Regions from separate parts of the Streptomyces sp. NPDC088553 genome, predicted to be linked through region 1. Evidence: riboswitches for the same ligand, from Rfam matches in the RefSeq annotation. Region 1 holds a riboswitch; the other holds the start of a gene.
What was found. A riboswitch is a leader RNA that binds a small molecule or an ion and turns the genes downstream of it on or off. The one in region 1 is predicted to bind S-adenosylmethionine.
Positions count from the first base shown of each region.

Region 2: another riboswitch for S-adenosylmethionine. It lies ahead of thrC (threonine synthase); the one in region 1 lies ahead of ACIP8Z_RS30535 (aminotransferase class V-fold PLP-dependent enzyme).

Region 1 covers NZ_JBIVMG010000010.1:164,937-175,749, forward strand. The annotation lists gene ACIP8Z_RS30495 (PadR family transcriptional regulator) at 1-435, shown strand, start outside; gene ACIP8Z_RS30500 (hypothetical protein) at 482-1,711, opposite strand; gene ACIP8Z_RS30505 (NlpC/P60 family protein) at 1,850-2,860, opposite strand; gene ACIP8Z_RS30510 (NlpC/P60 family protein) at 3,061-4,110, opposite strand; gene ACIP8Z_RS30515 (NYN domain-containing protein) at 4,378-5,742, opposite strand; gene ACIP8Z_RS30520 (hypothetical protein) at 5,776-6,018, opposite strand; gene ACIP8Z_RS30525 (rhomboid family intramembrane serine protease) at 6,177-6,920, shown strand; gene ACIP8Z_RS30530 (Lrp/AsnC family transcriptional regulator) at 6,917-7,198, shown strand; gene ACIP8Z_RS30535 (aminotransferase class V-fold PLP-dependent enzyme) at 7,270-8,703, opposite strand; SAM riboswitch class IV at 8,949-9,065, opposite strand; gene trpD (anthranilate phosphoribosyltransferase) at 9,153-10,217, opposite strand; gene ACIP8Z_RS30545 (cytochrome bc complex cytochrome b subunit) at 10,354-10,813, opposite strand, start outside.
Region 2 covers NZ_JBIVMG010000005.1:130,598-141,410, forward strand. The annotation lists gene ACIP8Z_RS17330 (trehalose-6-phosphate synthase) at 1-101, opposite strand, end outside; gene ACIP8Z_RS17335 (hypothetical protein) at 196-2,016, opposite strand; gene ACIP8Z_RS17340 (glucosyl-3-phosphoglycerate synthase) at 2,055-2,996, opposite strand; SAM riboswitch class I at 3,146-3,292, shown strand; gene thrC (threonine synthase) at 3,286-4,596, shown strand; gene ACIP8Z_RS17350 (MoaD/ThiS family protein) at 4,611-4,889, shown strand; gene ACIP8Z_RS17355 (cold-shock protein) at 5,298-5,501, shown strand; gene groL (chaperonin GroEL) at 5,889-7,517, shown strand; gene ACIP8Z_RS17365 (SRPBCC domain-containing protein) at 7,707-8,177, shown strand; gene ACIP8Z_RS17370 (class I SAM-dependent methyltransferase) at 8,200-8,943, opposite strand; gene ACIP8Z_RS17375 (lysine 2,3-aminomutase) at 9,502-10,782, shown strand; gene ACIP8Z_RS17380 (transporter substrate-binding domain-containing protein) at 10,803-10,813, opposite strand, start outside.

The DNA.
Region 1 (10,813 bases):
GCCCTCTACCCGGCGATCACCCGGCTGGTGAAGAACGGTCTGGTGGACAGCCATACGGAACCGGGCGCGAGCGCGGCCCCGCGCCGGACCCTCTCGCTCACCGCCGACGGACGCCGGGAGCTGTTCGCCAGGCTGCGCGCCCCCAAGGACGCCGAGATCACCGACGGCCAGCGCTTCTTCACGCTGCTCTCCTTCCTCGGCCACCTGCCCGACCCGGCGGACCAGGCGGCCGTGCTGCGCCGCCGCCAGGAGTTCCTGAACACCCCGGCCAGCTTCTTCTACGAGGACGGGACTCCGGTCGCCGCCGAGCGGGAGCCCGACCTCTTCCGCCGGGGCATGCTGCGGATCGCCCGCGCGACGGGCACGGCCGAGAAGGCCTGGCTGACGGAGGCCCTGGCCGAACTCGACGGCCGGGAGCCACCTGCCGGTCCCTGAACCCGCCGTACCGGCGCCGCCCGCCGCTGGATCCGGCGGACGGGCGCTACCCCAGCCGCTTCCCCAGGTACTCCCGCCAATCGGCGGTGAACTCCTCCGGGGTGGTGCCGAGCACCTCCTGGAGGGCCTTCTCCACGGCCCCCTCCCGGCCCGGGTGCGCGCCCACCGCACGGTAGAAGTCGGTCAGCTTCGTCCCGCCCCAGCGGTCCGCGATCAGCGCGCAGGCCAGCCAGCCGCCCTCGTACGCCCTGGCCAGCGCCTCCGCGTCCGCGCCGAAGGCGAAGTCGGGGTCCTCCGGGAGCCGGGCGGGCAGCTCACCCGCGCGGACCGCGCGGCCCAGTTCGGGGGCGGCCTGGGCGGCGGTGCGGTCGGCGTCCCGGTAGGCGACCCAGTCGGCGAAGCCCTCGGAGAGCCAGACCGGGGTCGACGGGGTGGTGGCGGCACGGGTGGCGACATGGACGGTCTCGTGGGTGAGGACGAGCTGCCGGCCGAACTCGCCGAGGACCCCGTACGCCTCCGGGTTCACGATCACCCGGTCCGCGGGGGCGTCCGCGCCGCCCCGGGTCTCCCCCGTGGTGACGGCGGCGATGCCCCGGTAGGAGTTCCCCGGCGCCCCGAGGAGCTCGCCCATCCCCGCCAGCGACCCGGGGACCAGGACCACCACGTCACGGGCCCACTCGCCGGGCCAGGCGGCGGAGACGACGGGAACGGCCCGGTCCGCCGCCGCGGCGATCTCCCGGAGCCGCTCGGGCTGCTGGCCGACGCCGAGGACGAGCGAGCGGGCACCCCGGACGCTCGCCACGTCGCCCTGCTCCCAGAGGTGCCGGGGCGCGCCCCGCGCCGGACGGTCACCGGTCACGTACCAGCGGCCGTCCCGCTCGGTCAGGTCGAGGACCCGGGCGCCGGTGACGGGCCGCTTGTCGTGGTCCCGGAGCCGGTAGCCGAGGTCGGCGCGGACGGTGACGCGGTCGGCGGCCGTGCGCTCGACCCCGGTGAGCCGGTAGGTCCAGCCGTCGACGGGAACCGTCGCGAGCCGTCGGAAGACGGTGAGGGCGGTCGGGGCGTACGAGGGGTCGACGGCGGCGAGGTAGCCGGGCTGGTCGCGGTCGAGGAGCGCCCTGGCGTGCCGGTCGAGGAGCCCCTGGATCTCCCGGGCGGCCGTGTCGGCGGGCTGGTCGGCGCGCGCACCGCAGCCGACGAGTCCCACGAGCACCAGCAGCAGGGCCGTCAGGCAGGCCGTCGCCGGCCTCCGCGCTCCACACCCCTGACCTGCCACGCCTCCGATCGTACGGTCGGACCGGCGGGAACCGCGTCCCGCACGGCCCCCGACTCGGGCAGGACCCGGCCGGAGGCGGGCTCGGACCCGGGCAGGCCCCCGGCCGGGACTCTCCTCGGGCCCGAGCCGGGATCCGCCTCAGACCCGGGTCACCGTCACGTGCGACATCATGTTCACCGGGTCGTAGCGGACCCGCGCGCCCGGGTAGGGGGCGTGGATGACCTGGCCGTTGCCGGCGTAGATCCCCACATGGCTGGCGTCGCCGCGGTACGTGACGAGGTCACCGGGCTGTGCCTGCGAGAGCGGCACCTGCCGGCCCGCGTACCGCTGCGCGGAGGAGGTCCTCGGCAGACTGATCCCGGCCTTCCCGTACGACCAGACCATCAGGCCCGAGCAGTCGAAGGCGGAGGGGCCGGTCGCCCCCCACACGTACGGCTTGCCGACCGCGCTGCGGGCGGCGATCACCGCGGCGGCGGCCCGTGAGGAGCCCGGGGCGGCCTCGGGCATCGGCGGCAGCTCCTCCGCGCGCCCGCCGGAGCGCGAGGCCCGGTCGAAGTCGGCGCGCTCCTCGACGGTGAGGCGCGCCAGCACCCGGCGGGCCTCGGCGAGCTTGCCCTCGACCACGCGCTTGTGGCGGGCGACCTCGGCCCGGCTGCGCTCCAGCTCGACCAGGGCCGTCCGGGCCTCGGACCGCTTCTGGCTCAGCCGGCGCTGCTCCCGCCGGAGCTCACCGAGCGCGGCCCCCTGGCGGGCCGTGATCCGGTCGAGCGCGGAGGCCCGGTCGAGGTAGGTGTCCGGGTCGGAGGAGAGCAGCAGGGCGAGGGCGGGGTCGATGCCGCCGGAGCGGTACTGGGCGCCGGCGACCGAACCGAGCGCGCCCCGCATGTGGTTGATGCGCTCCTGGCCCCGGGCGAGGCTGTCCTGTGCCTGGGAGACCGTCCGGCGCAGCGCGTCCGCCTTCTCGTCCGCCCGGTTGTAGCCCTCGGTGGCCTTCTCGGCCTCCTCGAAGAGGCGGTCCACCGTGGCACGGGTGGCCGCGGACCCGGCCCCGGGGTCGGCGCTCGCGGGGACGGCCCCGAGGGTCGCCGCGGCGGTGGCCGCGGCGGCGGTGAGGACGGTGACCCTGGCGGGTCGGCGGTGGGACGCCACGAATCGCGCTCCGTTCGGCTCGACGCTGACTGGCGCGGCAGACAGTAGCCGCTGATCAGTCCGCGTCCAACGAAGGCACCGTGCACACAAAGTGACGCCCCGCCGGAGATCACAGGTCACCGGCGGGGCGTCAGGTCAGCTCGCGTCGCGGCGAACCACCCGATTGGGCGGTTCGGCTGCGCGGGTCGCGTCGGGGCGGGTCAGCCGGCGATGCGGACGCCGAACTGGAAGGAGCCCAAGGTGTTCATGGACTCGTAGCGGACGTTGACGCCCGAGTACGGGGCGTGCAGGACCGTGTTGTTGCCCGCGTACAGACCCACGTGCGACAGGCCGTTGAAGAAGACCAGGTCGCCCGGCTTGAGCTGGCTGCGGCCGATCTTCGTGCCGTCGTTCTGCTGGGTGTACGTGGTGCGCGTGAGGTTGACGCCGGCCTTGCCGTAGGCCCACTGGGTCAGACCCGAGCAGTCGAAGGAGTTGGGGCCCTCGTGGCCGGACGCGTACGGCATGCCGACGCGGGTGGCGGCGGCGCTGAGCGCGGCGGCGCCGAAGCCGGAGGCGGGGGCCTCGTTGCCGAGGTCGATCCGCTCGCCGGCGGCGCGGCTGGCGCGCTGTGCCTGCTCCTGCTCCTGCTGCCGCATCTTGGCCCGCTCGGCCTCGGTCAGCGTGTTGAGGAGCTTGCGGGCCTCGGCCAGCTTGCCCTGGAACTTCTTCTTCTTCTCGCCGAGCGTCTTGCGGACGTCCTGGAGGTCCTCGAGCTTCGTGGTGGCCTCGGCGCGCTGCTGCGCGAGGCTGCGCTGCTTGGCCTGGATCGAGGTGAGGACGTCGGCCTGCTGGGCGCTCAGCTGGTCGATCGCGGACGCCTTGTCGAGGTAGGTGTCCGGGTCGGCGGAGAGGAAGAGCTGGAGCGCCGGGTCGATGCCGCCGGAGCGGTACTGGGCGCTGGCGACCGAACCGATCTGGTCGCGCAGGGTGTTGAGCTCCTGCTGGCCTCGGGCCACCTTGTCCTGGAGGTTGCCGATCTCCTGCTGCAGCTTCCCGCGGCGCTCCTCGGCGAGGTTGTACTGCTCCGTGGCCTCCTCGGCCTCGTGGTGCAGCTTGTCGACCTTCGACTTCACCTCGTCGATCGAGGGCTTGGCGGGGGCCGCCTGGGCGCCCGTCTGGGCGGTGAGCGCTACGGCGGCGGCCGCGGTCGCGGTGAGTACGGTCACGCGCATGCGGCTCGGCTGCTTGGGTCGACGGTGGGACGCCACGAAGGCGAGCTCCTTCTTCCTCAGAGCCGCCCAACCGGTAAGGGGCAGGCGGTTCCTCCGCCGCCACCCCGGATGGGTGATCAACCGCGCGAAGGTTCGAGCCCCGACCCTAGTGACCAACTTGTGATCAGTTCAAATCCCACTGGCAAAAATATCGCTCAGGGACCACTTAATTTACACGCACCACACAGGCAGTGATGGGTACTTGACCGTCCGCCCTCCAGAATTCGGGCATAAAGCACAAGAGTTGTGATGTGCGGCGATGCATCAGGAGAGCCGCGAAAGCCGCTTCAGCAGCAAGGCGGACGCCACGGGCCGCGCCCCGGCCTTCGCCACCCCGTCGGCCACCTCGCGGTCGGTGGAGACCACCACGACCGGCCGGCCCGGCGGCTCGGCCCGGACCAGCTGACGGATCAACTCGTCGGCGGTCACACCCGGCTTGGAGAACAGCACCCGCACCCCGCGCGGCGGCGCGAGGAGCACCGGGGCCGCCAGCTCCGCCCCGTCGAAGACACAGGTGACCTCGGCGCCCGAACGGGCCGCGAGGGCCGACAGACTGCCGAGCAGCCGCAGCCGCTGCTTCTCCAGCGGCATCGTCGGATAGCCGGTCTTGGTGACGTTGTAGCCGTCGACGACCAGATGGGCCTGCGGCAGCGCGAGGAGCTGGTCGAGCAGCGCCGGGTCGGTCTCGGAGAGCGCCCGCGCCGCGATGTCCTTCGGGGACATCCGCCCCGGCTCCACCGCGTCCACGGTGTCCGCCGGGTGCACCGACACGGGAGGCAGCGCGAGTTCGCGGCGCAGCCCCTGGGCGGCGTCGAGCACGGTGTCGAGCAGCAGCCGCAGCCGCATGTCCTCCACCGAGCGCCCCTCACGGGCGGTCCTGCGGCTCGCCTCCAGGGCGGCCTCGACCTCGCCGAGCCGGGCCTTGAGCCGCCGGCTCTCGCTCTCGGCGGACGACACCTGGGCGGCCGCCTCCGCCTTCGCGGCGTCGATCTCGCCCTGGGCGCGGCGCAGCGCGGCCTCGCCGCGCTTCACGTCGCTCTGGGCGCTGCGCAGCTTGCGGTGAAGCGATTCCGCTTCCTTCCGGGCCGCCTCCAGATCGTGGCGCAACTGCTCGCTCTCGCCGCGCGAACGGTCCCGGGCGGCGGCGAGTTCCTCGCGCAGCCGCTCCAGCTCGCGCCGGCCCGCCTCGTCGGCCCGCTCGGCGTCGACGCGCAGCGCCTCCTCGCCCGCGGCGGCCACCAGCTTGACCCAGCCCGGCGGGCGCAGCACATAGGCCGCGGCCGCCACGTCGACGGGGTCGGCCGCGGCCGGCGGGGTGCCGGTCTCGACGGCTCCGGCCAGCTCGGGCTGGCCCTGCTTGAAGCGCTCGCCGATCCGCTGCCGGAACAGCGGGTCGCTCTCCAGGGCCGCCGCCATGGCGTTCCCGGCGAACTTGGCGCGCCGGCTCGCGGTGAACCGGGCGTACTGCCTCAGGGGTGCGGGCAGCTCGGCGACGGTCAGCCCGCCGAAGGCGTCGGCGACCAGCGCGACGACCCGCCGCCGTACGCCTTCCGGCAGTGGGTGGTCGAGCGTCTCGGCAGCGTCACCTGCCGCGCCGGCCGGCTCTCCACCGTGCGCGGGCTGCTCCACGATCCGTCACCCCTATGTCGTCCGCGCCGTCCCTCAGGAGGCGGCGCCCGGCCTGTCCACCAGTTCGATCTGATCCACCGCGTTGCACCAGCGACAGCGGACCGACTCGATGGTCTCACTGACCACCTGCCGCTCCTCGACCGTCGGGTCTCCCGCGAGGTCCAGATGGACGTACTCCACGACCTTGGAGGAACGCGTCACGTCGAATCGGGTCAGGTTGCCGCAGAGCGTGCAGCGCCACCGGGTGTCGGCGGTCGGCAGGGGAACCGTCGTCATCGTGCCGTCCTTCTTCCTGTTGCGTGGTACCAGGTGCGGGAGCCGCGGTGCGCCGTCGAACTGCGGTCGTACTGCCCGTTACCCTACGGCCTCGCCGGTACGCGGGGGCACGGCGAGGCACTCTGTCCACTTCGGCCCCGGTACGCCATGATCTGTCCATGATCGACTGGCGAGGCGCGGTCCGTGCTGTCCTGGGGCCCTGGCGGGGCGTCCGCGGTGGCCCCACGGTGACGTACGGACTGATCGCCGCCTGCTGTGTGCTCTTCGTGATCGGCCCGGTCTCCGGGCTCAACCCGGTGTACGGCACGGGGGACGAGCTCCTCGCGGCGCAGGGCGAGTACTTCCGGCGCTGGGGTGTCGTCCCCGCCGAGCTGATGAGCGGCGAGCCCCGCGCCCTGCTCACCCCGCTCACCGCGCTCTTCGTCCACGGCAGCTGGCTCCACCTGCTGGGAAACATGCTGTTCCTGTACGTCTTCGGGGCGATGGCCGAGGAGCGCATGGGTCCCGTCGAGTTCGCCCTCTTCTACCTGGGCACGGGCTACCTCGCGCTGCTCGGGTACGCGGTGGCGCACGCGAACAGCGAGCAGACCCTGGTCGGGGCGTCCGGGGCGATCTCCGGGGTGCTCGGGGCCTTCCTCTTCCTCTTCCCGCGCTCCCGGGTCACCAGTCTCTTCCCGTTCCTCTTCTTCCTGCCGCTGCGCTTCCCCGCCTGGATCGTGCTGATCTTCTGGTTCGTGCTCCAGTGGCTGGCGGCGCGGGCCGCGGGCGCCGGCCCCGGCGTCGCCTATCTGGCCCATGTGGTGGGCTTCTCCGTCGGCTTCCTCTACGCCTGGGGGCGCTACCGGGGTGGGGATAGAGTGAAAGCCCAAACCGCGGCGACCGAGGGAGAAAGCCAGCCGTGATCACCGCGATCGTGCTCATCAAGACCAGCGTGGACCGCATCCCCGAGATCGCCGAGTCGATCGCCGGGCTCGACAGCGTCAGCGAGGTCTTCTCGGTGACCGGCACCTACGACCTCATCGCCATGGTCCGCGTGCCCCGTCACGACGACCTGGCGGACGTCATCCCCGGCAGCATCAGCAAGATCCCGGGCGTCGAGGCCACGGACACGCATGTCGCCTTCCGTACGTACTCCCAGCACGATCTGGAGGCGGCCTTCGCCATCGGTCTGGAGTCCTGAGACCGCGTACACGGCACGGGTGAAGGGGGCCTCCCGCTCGGGAGGCCCCCTTCACCCGTACGAGTGAGTGATCAGCCGCGGTCCGGGACGCAGCGGCCGTCCTCGGTACGGTACTTCCACTGCGCGCCGTCGCGGACGAGCTCCTTCACGGCGCCGACGAACCGCTCCACGTGCTCGTCCGGCGTACCGGCGCCGAAGCTCACCCGGATGGCGTTGAGCGACCTCTCCCCCGGGGCCGCCTCGGGGGCGCCGCACTCGCCCGGGTCCTGCGGGTCGCTGCCGAGCAGCGTGCGGACCAGCGGGTGGGCGCAGAAGAGACCGTCGCGGACGCCGATGCCGTACTCGGCGGAGAGCGCGGCGGCGAAGTGGGAGCTGTTCCAGCCCTCCACGACGAAGGAGATGACGCCGACGCGCGGCGCGTCGTCGCCGAACAGCGAGAGCACCTTGACCTCGGGGACCTCGGCGAGTCCCTCCCGGACCTTGGCGATCAGGTGCCGCTCGCGCTCGACGAGGGTGTCGAAGCCGGCCTCGGTGAGCGCCTTGCAGGCGGAGGCGATGGAGTAGACGCCGATGACGTTCGGCGAACCGGCCTCGTGCCGGGCCGCGGTGGTGTGCCACTCCACGTCCACGCCACCGTCGGCCCGACGGGCCACCTTGCGGGAGGCGCCGCCGCCCGCGAGGTAGGGCTCGGAGTCCTGCAGCCAGTCGGCGCGGCCCGCGAGGACGCCGGAGCCGAAGGGCGCGTACAGCTTGTGCCCGGAGAAGGCGATCCAGTCCACGTCGAGCTCCTGGACGGAGACCGGGTGGTGGGGCGCGAGCTGGGCGGCGTCGAGCACGATCCGGGCACCGTGGGCGTGCGCGGCGGCGGCGAGCTCCTTCACCGGCCACAGCTCCCCGGTGACGTTGGAGGCGCCGGTGACGCAGACGAGGGCCGGACCGTAGGGGTCGCGGTCGGCGAGCGCGCGCTCCAGGGTGGCGACGGCCTGCTCCGGGGTGCGCGGCGCGTCGAGGTAGGTGACGCGGGCGTCTCGCCAGGGCAGCAGCGAGGCGTGGTGCTCGGTCTCGAAGACGAAGACCTGGCAGTCGGCCGGGAGGGTGGCGGCGAGCAGGTTGAGCGAGTCGGTGGTGGAGCGGGTGAAGACGACCTGGTCGCCGGGGCGGCAGTCGAGGAACTCGGCGACGGTGACGCGGCTGTTCTCGAAGAGGTCGGTGGAGAGCTGGGAGAGGTACCCGGCACCGCGGTGGACGCTGCCGTAGTAGGGGGCGTACGCGGCGACGTCGTCCCACACCCGCTGGAGGGCCGGCGCGCTGGCCGCGTAGTCGAGCGCCGCGTAGGTCACCTCGCCGCCGGTGACGAGCGGGACGGTGACGTCCCGGCCGAGCACGGGCAGCGGGGCGGCGCAGCAGGGATCGGCGGACTCCGCGGCGGTCTCGGCGGAAGCGGTCTCGACGAGGGTGGCGGCGGTCTCGACGGTGGCGACGGCGGCGTCAGGGCGTGCGGACATGGCGGTATCTCCCGGCGGGCGGTGCGGAATGGCTTCGGTGATCCCGTACGCGGCCGGAGGCGGCGGGGTACGGGTGAGAGGCCTCGGAAGACACGGGTGCACAGGGAGACTCAGGGGTACACGGAGTACGCGGAAGTGACCCTGATCCGATGATCCGAGGGTGAAGAAGGGGCGTACTCGCCCTATCGCATTCGCTTGCTCACGGAAAAAGCTCCTCGAGAGACCAGGACCCCTGGTGTTCGAGGGGTCCGCGCTTGCCGTAGACCTCGCTGCCTACGGCCTGGTCATCACCCGGGGCACCCCGCCACGGACGGAGGGTTGCCGGACAGCAAGCCGGGGCCAAAACGCTGTCACTCGTGACCTGTAGAGCATCCTGCCACATGATCGCCGACGCGCAAGACCCCGGTCCGCATGCTGGACCGGGGTCATGGGCGTACGGCGTGCGGGATTCAGGCGTTGCTGGCGGCGACCCAGCGGTCCAGGGCCCGGCGGGCCTCGCCGGAGTCGATCGCCTCCGCGGCCTTCTCCATGCCGGCCCGGATCTGCTCCACCAGGGTGCCGTCCCCCGGCGCGAGCGCGGTCAGCGCCGCCGCCGAGTTGAGCAGCACCGCGTCCCGTACCGGACCGGTCTCCCCCGCGAGCAGCCGACGGGCCACGTCGGCGTTGTACGAGGCGTCCGCGCCGCGCAGCGCCTCCACGGGGACGAGGTCGATGCCGACGTCCCGGGGGTCGAAGGCCTCCTCCCGCACCGCACCGTCGCGGACCACCCAGACCCGCGAGGTGGCGGTGGTGGTCAGCTCGTCGAGGCCGTCGTCGCCGCGGAAGACGAGCGCGGAGGAGCCGCGCTCGGCGAGCACCCCGGCGACGATGGGAGCCACCCGGGCGTCGGCGACACCGGTCGCCTGGGACCGGACGCGGGCCGGATTGGTGAGCGGACCCAGGAAGTTGAAGACGGTCCGGATGCCGAGCTCCTTGCGGGCCATCGCCACATGGCGCAGCGCCGGGTGGAACTTCACGGCGAAGCAGAAGGTGATCCCGGCCTCCTCGGCGACCTCGACGACCCGCTTCGGGGTCAGGTCCAGGTTGACGCCGAGCTTCTCCAGGACGTCGGAGGCACCGGAGGCGGAGGACGCGGCCCGGTTGCCGTGCTTGACGACCTTGGCGCCGGTGCCGGCCACGACGATCGCCGACATGGTGGAGATGTTGACGGTCTTGGCGCCGTCGCCGCCGGTGCCGACGATGTCGACGGTGGCGCCGGGCACCTCGATCGTGTTCGCGTGCTCGTACATGGTGCGGACGAGGCCGGTGATCTCCTCGACGGTCTCGCCCTTGGCGCGCAGGGCCACGACGAAGCCGGCGATCTGGGCGTCGGTGGCCTCGCCGCGCAGGATCCGGTCCATGGCCCAGGCGGTGTCCTCCGCGCTCTGGTCGCGGCCGGACAGCAGACCGTCCAGGACGACGGGCCAGGAGCGGCCCGCCGACGTAGGTCCTCCAGCGGGGGTCACAGCGCTCATGGCAGCTCCATAGTTGATTGCGCGCGCAATAGGTTACGACCAGCCTATCGACCCCCGGGGACGGCAAAGAGCCCCGTCCATCGAATGGACGGGGCTCTCGCCGTGGCGACGTGTCGAACGTCAGGAAGTCAGGTGATCAGTGGTGGCCGTGGCCGCTCTGGATCTCCTTGTACTCCTCGACGGTGGGCTTGGCGATCTGGCTGTCGTCGCCGTAGTAGCCCTTGTTGAGCTTGACCCGGAGCTTCTCCATGCGCCCGATCTTGCGCTCCACACCGTTCTCGTCGACGGCCGGCGGAAGCTCCGCCGCGTCGTACTGCTCGTGCGCGGTGAGGCGGTGCAGCTCGCCCTGGCTGAGCGGCTCGTGGATCTCGACGAACTCACCGTGCGGCAGGCGCTTGATGATGCCGGACTCGCGACCGTGCAGCACCTTGTCCTTGTCACGGCGCTGGAGGCCGAGGCAGATCCGCTTGGTGACGATGAACGCGATGACCGGGCCGACGAAGAAGAAGATCCGCACGAACCAGGTGATCGAGTTGAGCGACAGGTGGAAGTGGGTCGCCCAGAGGTCGTTTCCACCACCCACGAGCATGATCATG
Region 2 (10,813 bases), on a different contig from region 1:
GAGACCAGGCCGCCGCCGCCCCTGCGGGCGTCGAGCTCACCGTCCTCGCCGCGCACGTACGAGACGGGTCCCCGGTTGGATGCCACGAGTACGGATGCCATGTGGCGAACCTAGCCCGTCCCGTAAACGCTCAAACGTACGTATACGAGACGAGGGGATCCGGCCACGGAGGGTGGCCGGACCTCCGGAGGGCCGTCAGTTCTCGCGCCGGCCGCGCATCGCGGCCTTCGCGACCAGGCCGGTGGCGGCGAGGGCCAGGCCCAGGGCGCCCAGCAGCCACAGCCGCTCGCCGTCGGCGCCGGTGTCGGCCATCGAGCCGCCGCCGCCGATCCCGTGCGGTCCGGGGGCCGGGGGTGCGGGGGTGGAATCGGCGGGGGTCGGGGTGGGCGTGGGCTCGACCGGGGCCGGTGTCGGGTCCGTGGGGGTGGGCGTGGGGTCCACCGGCGTCGGGGTCGGATCCACCGGGGCCGGCGTCGGCGTGGGGGTCGGCTTCGGCTTCCTGAGCTCCGGGGTCGCTCCGCAGGCGGGGTCCTCGCTGCCGTCTCCGCAGTTGGAGCGGGGGGTCTCGACCTTCACGCTGTTGCGGAGCCTCCCGTCTCCGGTCGGCGGGCTCTTGATCTTCACCGAGTAGGTGACGGTCGCCGTCCGCCCGGCCGGGATGGTCCCCGCGAATCCGATCCTGGACGCCTTGTAGGTCACCGTGCCCAGGTCCGTCCGCACGTCGCCCCGGTACTCGGCGTCGTCGAGGTTCCCGCTCAGGTCGTCGCTGAACCTGGCGTTCGGGTAGTCGTGCGCGCTGACGTTCTTCGCGGTGATCGTGTACGTGAGCGTGTCGCCCGGCTTCACCGTGCGCGGGCTCGCCGTCTTGGTGATCTCCAGGTCGGGGACCGGAACGGAGAAGGCCAGCGCGGAGGGCACGTAGGTGTCGCCGCGCGTCGTGAAGGTCAGATCGGCCGAGGTGGCGCCCTGCGGGACGGCGCCGTCGGGGATGTCGAAGGCCTTCGCGTCGATGCTCAGGTTGTTGACCAGGTCGGGGGCGACGGCACCGTCGTCCCCGCTGATGAAGAAGTTGCTGGTGTTGCCCGTGTGGGCCTCGGTGACGTTCCTGCCGTCGACGAGGAAGGTGTCACCCGGGGTGTTCCAGTCGCCCTCGTACGCGGTGACGCTCGCCCGCGCCTTGCCGCCGCTCCGATGGAAGCCGTCCACGCTGATCGTGGTCGCGGGGGAGGACGAGCGCTGGAGGACGTGCCCGCCGTACACGTACACGTTCCGCCGCTCGGGCGCGCGGACCGGGTCGGGACCCGGGAACCTGTGGACGACGGTCAGCGACCAGCCCGCCACGCAGCCCTTGCCGTCGGGCGCCCAGATGTTGCCGACGGTCACCTGCGCGTCCGTACCGGAGGTGCCCGCGAACGCGGCCGTCACGTCCGACTCGCCGGTGTAGTAGTGCGGGCCGTTGGTGTCGGCCGGGTCGGCGACCATGCTGTCGATCGAGACCGGGGTCAGGGCGCCCGCCCCGACCTTGATCACCGGGGCGGTCGTCGTGGGGTCGCCGGGCGAGCGCTCGACATCGGCGCCGGAGATGTCGCAGCGCTTCAGCCGCGCCCCGCTCGGCCCCGTGTACGTGCCGTCGTTGCCACCCCAGAAGAGCCGGGCGTACGCCACCTCCGCGCCCGCCGGGATCCGTACACGGCCGGTGCTGGAGCCGTACTCGCTCCCGAGGGCGCCGGCGTCGATCCGCCGCATCGCGAAGGTGTTGTTGTTGTCCGAGCCCTGGCCGCTCGCCGCGAGCGCACAACGGGCGGCCAGGTCGGCGGGGGCGTCCGGACAGCCCATGACCGTGTTGCCGACGGTCGTGAAGTCGCCGTACAGCGACGCGTCGTACCGCTTGCCGAACGGCTCGACCACGTCCGCCGCGGCCGGCCCCGCCGCCGTGAACGCCAGCGAGCCCGCCGTCAGTCCGACGGCCACGGCGGCCGCGAGCCCCCTGCCCAGGTGATGTTGTCTGAAGCCCATAAAAGGGCAATGTAGGCAAAACGGATCATCATCCGGCGTTACGCCACGCGGCGGTGCGCATACTCGGTGATTTCGGCCATCGGTGGCCGCTCCTCCGTGTCCACGTCGTACGTCCGCGGCTCGAAGCCCTCCTCGCCCCGCTCGAACTGCGTCAGCCGGGGGCGCACCAGATGGCCCCGCGAGAGCCGCAGCTGCGCCGTCCGGTAGATCGCCGCCGCCATCCGGCCCAGCGCCTGCCCGTCCTGGTGCCGGTGCTTGCGCACCCCCACGTCCACCTGCGCGAGCGCGTCCAGGCCCACCGTGTGCAGGGCGTCCACCAGCAGGCCGAGCTCCACTCCGTAACCGACAGGGAAGGGCAGCCGTTCGAGGAGGGACCGGCGCGCCGCGTACTCGCCGCCCAGCGGCTGCACGAAACCGGCCAGCCGCGGCCAGTGCAGATTGAGCAGAGGACGGGCCACGAGCTCCGTCACCCGACCCCCCTGACCAGGGGTGTCTCCGAACGGGCGGTCGTACATCGCCTTCACGAAGTCCACGTCCGGGTCGGTGAGGAGAGGGCCCACGATCCCCGACACGAAGTCCGCCGAGAAGTCCCGCAGGTCCGCGTCGATGAAGCACACGACGTCCCCGGTGGTCACCATCAGCGACCGCCACAGGACCTCGCCCTTGCCCGGCACGGCCGGTATCCGGGGGAGTATCGCGTCCCGCGCCACCACCCGCGCCCCGGCCGCCGCCGCCACCTCCGCCGTACGGTCCGAGGAGCCCGAGTCGATCACCACCAGCTCGTCGACGAGCGGCACCGCCTCCGACATGAGCTCACGCCGGATCACGGCGACGATGTCACCCACCGTCGCTTCCTCGTTCAGCGCCGGCAGGACGACGCTGACCTTCGTGTTCCGCTTCGCGGCGAGGATCCGCTCCAGCGGCCGGTCCGCCACGGACCAGGACCCCCGGTCCAGCCAGCGCTCCACCTCTTCCAGCACGTGATCTCCATCTCGCGGTTCGGACGGCCGGTCCAAGCGTCCGGGCCTTCGGTTACAGTCTTGAACAACGCGGATGCCCGATGCACGTCGGGGTGCCGCCCGCGCCGGAGCGCAGGAACGAAAGTTCACCGCGCTTCACAATCGAATACCGCTCATCCAGAGGGGCAGAGGGAAACGGCCCGTTGAAGCCCCGGCAACCCTCCAGTCGGTTTGTCTCGTCCTCCAGCGAGGCCCCCGGCTAGGGAAGGTGCCAAATCCGTCTCATGGCGAAAAATTCGTCATGGGAAAGATGAGGAGAAAGGGCCTCGCCTCCATGGCTGTACAGACTGCTACCCCCGCCACTTCGGTCGACCTCGGTCCCGCGTCCGGACTCTCCTGTCGCGAATGCGGTGAAGTCTTCCCGCTCGGCCCGATCTTCGCCTGCGAACTCTGTTTCGGACCGCTCGAAGTCGCGTACGACCTCCCCACCGGTGACCCCGAGGCGCTGCGCAAGCAGATCGAGGCCGGCCCCGCCAACATCTGGCGCTACGCCCCGCTGCTGCCCGTCCCCGCCGACGTCGCCGACAAGCCCAACCTGAACCCGGGCTGGACCAAGCTCGTCCAGGCCGACAACCTCGCCCGCGAGATCGGCGTCGCCCCCGGCAGGCTCTTCGTCAAGGACGACTCCGGCAACCCGACCCACTCCTTCAAGGACCGGGTCGTCGCCCAGGCCATCGAGGCCGCCCGCGCCTTCGGCTTCACCACCCTCTCCTGCTCCTCCACGGGCAACCTGGCCGGCGCCGTCGGTGCCGCCGCCGCCCGCGCCGGCTTCCGCTCCTGCGTGTTCATCCCGCACGACCTGGAGCAGGGCAAGGTCGTCATGGCCGGTGTCTACGGCGGTGACCTCGTCGCCATCGAGGGCAACTACGACGACGTCAACCGCTTCTGCTCCGAGCTCATCGGCGACCCGCTGGGCGAGGGCTGGGGCTTCGTCAACGTCAACCTCCGCCCGTACTACGGCGAGGGCTCCAAGACGCTGGCGTACGAGATCTGCGAGCAGCTCGGCTGGGTCATCCCCGACCAGCTCGTCATCCCGATCGCCTCCGGCTCCCAGCTCACGAAGATCGACAAGGGTCTCCAGGAGCTCATCAAGCTCGGCCTCGTCGAGGACAAGCCGTACAAGATCTTCGGCGCCCAGGCCGAGGGCTGCTCCCCGGTGTCGGTGGCCTTCAAGGCCGGCCACGACGTCGTACGGCCCCAGAAGCCGAACACGATCGCCAAGTCGCTCGCGATCGGCAACCCGGCCGACGGCCCGTACGTCCTCGACATCGCCCGCCGCACCGGCGGCGCCGTGGAGGACGTGAACGACGAGCAGGTCGTGGACGCGATCAAGCTCCTCGCGCAGACCGAGGGCATCTTCGCCGAGACCGCGGGCGGCGTGACCGTCGGCGTCACGAGGAAGCTCGTCGAGAACGGGCTGATCGACCCGAACCTCACCACCGTCGTCCTCAACACCGGCGACGGACTCAAGACCCTGGACGCGGTGGCCGACACCTCTCAGGCGACCGTCACCATCCGCCCGAGCCTGGACGCGTTCCGCGACGCCGGCCTGGCCCTCTGAAAGGTTTCGAAGACATGGCCGTGAACGTCCGCATCCCCACCATCCTCCGCACCTACACGGGCGGGCAGTCCGAGGTCCAGGCCGAGGGCGCGACCCTCGCCGAGGTCATTGCGGACCTGGAGAAGAACCACACGGGCATCGCCGCCCGGGTCCTGGACGACCAGGGCAAGCTGCGCCGCTTCGTCAACGTCTACGTGAACGACGACGACGTGCGCTTCGAGCAGGGCCTGGAGACGGCCACCCCGGCCGGCGCCGGCGTCTCGATCATCCCGGCCGTCGCCGGAGGCTGCTGAGCCCCTCACGGCTCGCCGCTTGTCCCGTCTTTCTTGAATTGCCCCTTCCGCGCCATAAAGCGGAAGGGGCAATTCTGCATGGTTGGGCGCGGTAGAGTTGGGGAAGTCCCCTCCGCTGCTCATGCCGGGCGCATATGAGAATGCGTCCCCGCACGACAAGAAGCAGCCAAAGTGCGTGCGCGTTGTGTACCTTCTGCACGCTTTGCCGGGCCCGAATTGCCCGGTAAATCAAGGGAATCTCCCCAATTCGCCTTTCCGTGGCGCCCAGAATTCTCAGTCGATTGACCTGTTGCAGAGGGCAGTTGGGCAGATACATTCAGCCGCGGTCGACGCGTTCCGGCGCAGGGTCTGACCCGGGTTCCGCGAAGTGCGGGTCCCGCGCAAGGGCCAGTAATAGGGGAGTTAGGCATGGCTCAGGGCACCGTCAAGTGGTTCAACGCGGAGAAGGGCTACGGCTTCATCGCGGTCGACGGTGGTGCGGATGTTTTCGTCCACTACAGCGCGATCCAGATGGATGGCTACCGCAGCCTCGAAGAGGGACAGCGAGTCGAGTTCGAGATCTCGCAGGGCCAGAAGGGTCCGCAGGCGGACATGGTCAAGCTCGCCGTCTGAGCGCGGCGCGATCGGCCACCGACGCAACGCCGTCGAGGGGTCCGCATCCCTGAGGGGATGCGGACCCCTCACGCGTTCCCGGCCGCCTTCCGAGCGGGTTCCGCGCCCGTTCCATGCGCGTCCCGAGCCCGTTCCGCGCCCCTCTCGCGCCCCTCCCGTGACCCCCCGCCCCGCATCCCGATCATCGAGAGTCGCTTGCACTCTCATAGGGCGAGTGCTAATCATTGGCGTTAGCACTCGGAAGGTGAGAGTGCTACGAGGATCGGGCAGACGAGGCCGCCGGCCGGGTGGGGCAAGGAACCACGCGGAGCTGCGGAGGCCGTCCGTCGCGGGCGTCGGCGCGGTCCTGGAGCGTTATCCACCCCATGTCCGGGAGGACCACTTCACATGGCCAAGATCATCGCGTTCGACGAGGAGGCCCGGCGCGGTCTCGAGCGCGGCATGAACCAGCTCGCTGACGCCGTCAAGGTCACCCTCGGCCCCAAGGGTCGCAACGTCGTCCTCGAGAAGAAGTGGGGCGCCCCCACGATCACCAACGATGGTGTCTCCATCGCCAAGGAGATCGAGCTCGAGGACCCGTACGAGAAGATCGGCGCCGAGCTGGTCAAGGAAGTCGCCAAGAAGACGGACGACGTCGCCGGCGACGGTACGACCACCGCCACCGTTCTCGCCCAGGCGCTCGTCCGCGAGGGCCTGCGCAACGTGGCCGCCGGTGCCAACCCGATGGCCCTCAAGCGCGGTATCGAGAAGGCCGTCGAGGCCGTCTCCGGCGCCCTGCTCGAGCAGGCGAAGGATGTCGAGACCAAGGAGCAGATCGCTTCCACGGCCTCCATCTCCGCCGCCGACACCCAGATCGGCGAGCTCATCGCCGAGGCGATGGACAAGGTCGGCAAGGAAGGCGTCATCACCGTCGAGGAGTCCCAGACCTTCGGTCTGGAGCTGGAGCTCACCGAGGGCATGCGCTTCGACAAGGGCTACATCTCGGCGTACTTCGCCACCGACATGGAGCGTATGGAGGCGTCGCTCGACGACCCGTACCTCCTGATCGTCAACTCCAAGATCTCCTCCGTGAAGGACCTGCTCCCGCTCCTGGAGAAGGTCATGCAGTCGGGCAAGCCGCTGCTGATCATCGCCGAGGACGTCGAGGGCGAGGCCCTGTCGACCCTGGTCGTCAACAAGATCCGCGGCACCTTCAAGTCCGTCGCGGTCAAGGCCCCGGGCTTCGGCGACCGTCGCAAGGCCATGCTGAACGACATCGCCATCCTCACCGGCGGCACGGTCATCTCCGAGGAGGTCGGCCTGAAGCTGGAGAACGCGGGCCTCGACCTGCTGGGCCGCGCCCGCAAGGTCGTCATCACCAAGGACGAGACCACCATCGTCGACGGTGCCGGTGACAGCGAGCAGGTCGCCGGTCGCGTGAACCAGATCCGCGCCGAGATCGAGAACAGCGACTCGGACTACGACCGCGAGAAGCTGCAGGAGCGCCTGGCGAAGCTCGCCGGCGGTGTCGCGGTCATCAAGGCCGGTGCCGCGACCGAGGTCGAGCTCAAGGAGCGCAAGCACCGCATCGAGGACGCCGTTCGCAACGCGAAGGCGGCCGTCGAGGAGGGCATCGTCGCCGGCGGTGGCGTGGCCCTGCTCCAGGCTTCCTCGGTCTTCGAGAAGCTCGAGGCCGACCTCACGGGTGACGAGGCCACGGGCGCGAACATCGTGAAGCTGGCCCTTGAGGCCCCGCTGAAGCAGATCGCGGTCAACGCCGGTCTCGAGGGCGGCGTCGTGGCGGAGAAGGTCCGCAACCTGCCCGTCGGCCACGGCCTCAACGCCGCGACCAACGAGTACGTCGACCTCATCGCCGAGGGCATCATCGACCCGGCGAAGGTCACGCGCTCCGCGCTGCAGAACGCCGCGTCGATCGCCGCGCTGTTCCTCACCACCGAGGCCGTCATCGCCGACAAGCCGGAGAAGGCGTCCGCGCCGGCCGGCGGCGGCATGCCGGGCGGTGACATGGACTTCTGATCCTCCGGGATCGGCAGTTCATCGCTGAACGCGAACGAGGGCGGCACCCCCCTGGTGGGGGTGCCGCCCTCGGGCGTTTCCCGGCGGCGGATCAGCCGGCGGAGCGGTCAGCGGGTCCGTGGTGCCGGACGTGCTGGGCGGGGACGGCGGGGCGATCCTGGAAGTGCCCCTTCATGAAGGGAACGGACCATGGTCACCCTCCTGACGACCCCGGCCGATCGTGAGCTGGTCATCACCCGCACCTTCGACGCCCCGCCGGCCCGGGTCTGGGAGGCGTGGACGGTCCCCGGGCACGTCCGGGAGTGGTACGGGGCGGCCGCGCTGACCACGACGGTCGTCGACATCGATCTGCGGGTGGGCGGTGCGTGGCGCTGGGGCCAGACCGCCCCGGACGGCCAGGAGATCGTCTTCTCCGGCACGTACGAGGACGTCGTCCCGGTCGAGCGGCTCGACTACACGGAGGTCTTCGAGCAGATGCCGGACGCCGACGCGGTCCGGGTCACGCTCACCTTCGACGCGACCCCGGACGGCGGCACGGCCCTGACCAGCACGTCGTTCTGGCCGTCGAACGAGGTCAGGGACCAGGCGCTGGCGGCGGGCATGGAGGCGGGGGTGCGGGAGCAGTACGACCGCCTCGCGGAGCACCTGAGGTCGATGTGAGGGCCGGTCGCCCTCGGCCGTGCTACGGGCGTCGGAAGAGCGCCGTCCAGAGGAAGGCCTCTCCGAAGGCGGGGGAGTCGGTGGCCTCGTCGCGCATGCGGCGGACCTCGATGTCGGTCAGGCCGGCGAAGATGCCGCGCAACGAGGCGTCCGTATAGGCGAGTCCGCCGTCCAGCGCGCCCTTCCGGTAGAAGTCGGCGTCGGGCAGTTCGGAGCCCATGCCGCCTTCTCCGGCGGCGAACGCGGTGAGCGCGAAGTGCCCGCCGGGCGCGAGGACGCGGTCCAGGAGCGCGAGGTGGCTGATGCGACGGTGCGGTGGCAGGTGGTGGAAGCAGCCGGAGTCGTAGACGAGGTCGTACGGGCCTTCCAGAGGGGCGGCGAAGGCGTCGCCGCACATGAACCGCACGCCCTGCGCACCGGCCTCCGCGGCGCGTTCCTCCGCCCAGCGGATCGCGGTCGCGGAGAGGTCGACGGCGTCCACCTCGTACCCGAGCGACGCGAGGTACAGGGTGTTCCGCCCGGGCCCGCACCCGAGGTCGAGGGCCCGCCCGCCACCGGCCGGGAGCAGCCCGCGCTCGACGTACGAGACGAGGTTCTCGTCGGGCTTGGCGACGAAGAACGGCACGGGCCTGTCCCGGTCGGCGTAGAACCCGTCCCACCAGTCGGCGCCGCCGTCGGTCCACCGGTCGGCACCGGGTGCGAAGAGTCCGTCGAGCAGGCGCAGTACGTCCTCGACCGTGCGGATGTCACGGTTGTCCAAGTCCATCGGGATCCCCCTCCGAGTCGATCTCCAGGGTAGGGGGTGAAGGATTAAAAGCCCAGGTCAGAGGGGGTGTGTGGATGCCCTGGAGGGGGTCGTGCGGCGCTCGGGGCCGAGGTCCGGCCCGCCGGGTGCCGCGCCGCCTCCCGCGGGCCCCACGTGCCCGCCCAGGCTCGGGAAGGGGCCTTCCGGGGCGTCGCCCGGACCGGTTTCCGTACGGGATTCCAGCCCGGTTCACCCGCGCTCATCCGGCCCGCGCCTTCCGGAGGAAAGGCGCCAATCTGGCAGATGACCGGGGCGTGCCCCAGGCCGAAAGCCCTCGGGTGCGAACCCGGTCGTAACGGTATGGAACGGACCTTCGTGGCGCGGGGTGCTGTCCGGTACGTGCCGCGCACGATTGGCCGGACTCCTCCGTTGCCCCCGAACCGGGCCACCGCTAGGGCCATTGGCGGCCGGGGCACCCACTCCCCATCATCGTCCGGGGTGCGCCGCACCAGCCATCGGTGAGGCCTTCGGGGAGGCGACGACCGTGCAGACGACCGACGTCCCGGCGGTGGGGAACGGGTGACCGTCTTCACCGGTCACCGCCTCGCCCGGCTCATCGCCGAGCGCACCGGGCAGCCCGCCCTCGCGCACGACGCCGACGTCGTCGGCCGCGTGCTGCCGTTCAGGGTCGGCTCCCACGCCGCCGACGCGCTCATCGACTGGTCGCGCGCCCCCGACGACCCCCTCTACCGGCTCCTCGTGCCCCACCGCGACCTGCTCGCCCCCGCGGACTTCGCCGCCGTCGAGCAGACCCTGCGGGACGGCGACCGGGACCGATTGCGGCTCGTCGTCGACGGTCTGCGCGAACGGCTCGACCCGCACCCGGCCGGCCGGGACACCGAGGCCGTCCGGGACCTCTACCCCGGCACCCTGCTCGTCCTCCCCGACCGGCGCCGCACCTGCCCCATCCCCTGCGTGTCCTGCTTCCGCCGGCCCCCGGACCCCGGCGACCCGGCGCTCGGAGGGGCACGGGGCGGGCCCGAGGCGATGACGGCCCGCCTGGCCCGGCACCCGGAGATCACGGACGTCGTCCTCGACGGCGAGGACCCGCTCGCCATGCGGGCGGCGGAGCTCGACGCGTACCTCTCACCACTCCTCGCCACTCCCCAGGTGCGGACGATCCGCATCCGGACGAGGGCCGTGCTCCACACCCCGGAGCGCTTCCTCGCCGCGACCGGCGACGCCGCCGACGCCGATGACCTCCTCCGCGTCCTCGAACGGGTCGTCGCGGCAGGCCGCCACCTCTCGCTGCTCCTCCACCTCACCCACCCCCGGGAGCTCGACCCGGCACCGACCCGCCGGGCCGTCGCCCGCGTCCTCGCGACGGGAGCGGCGGTCCGTACCCAGGCCCCCGTCCTCCGGCACGTCAACGACGACGCCGGGGTCTGGGCGCGCATGTGGCGCGAACAGACCGCGCTCGGCCTCGTCCCGTACCGCATGCTCGTCGAGCGCGGCGCGGGCGGGCGCCGCTGCTTCGGTCTGCCGCTCGCCGAGGTCGTGGACGTTCACGCGGAGGCGGTACGGCAGTGGGCGCGGGGGCTCGCGCCCGCTGTCGGCGGCCCGGTGATGTCCACGGAGCTGGGCACGCTCGCCGTGGACGGCGTCGTTCGGCTCGGGCAGGGCCCGGCCTTCGCCCTCCGCGCGCTCCGGGTCCGCGATCCGGCCCTGGCCGGCGCCGTGGCGTACGCCCGCTTCGACCCGGCGGCGAGGTGGTGGGACGAGCTGACCGCGTACGGCCCCCGGGACCGGATCCTGATCCCGGGGGAGCCGCTGACGCCCGCGGACATGACGGGCGGCTGAACCCCCGCCCCCCGGATCCGTCAGGCGGGCG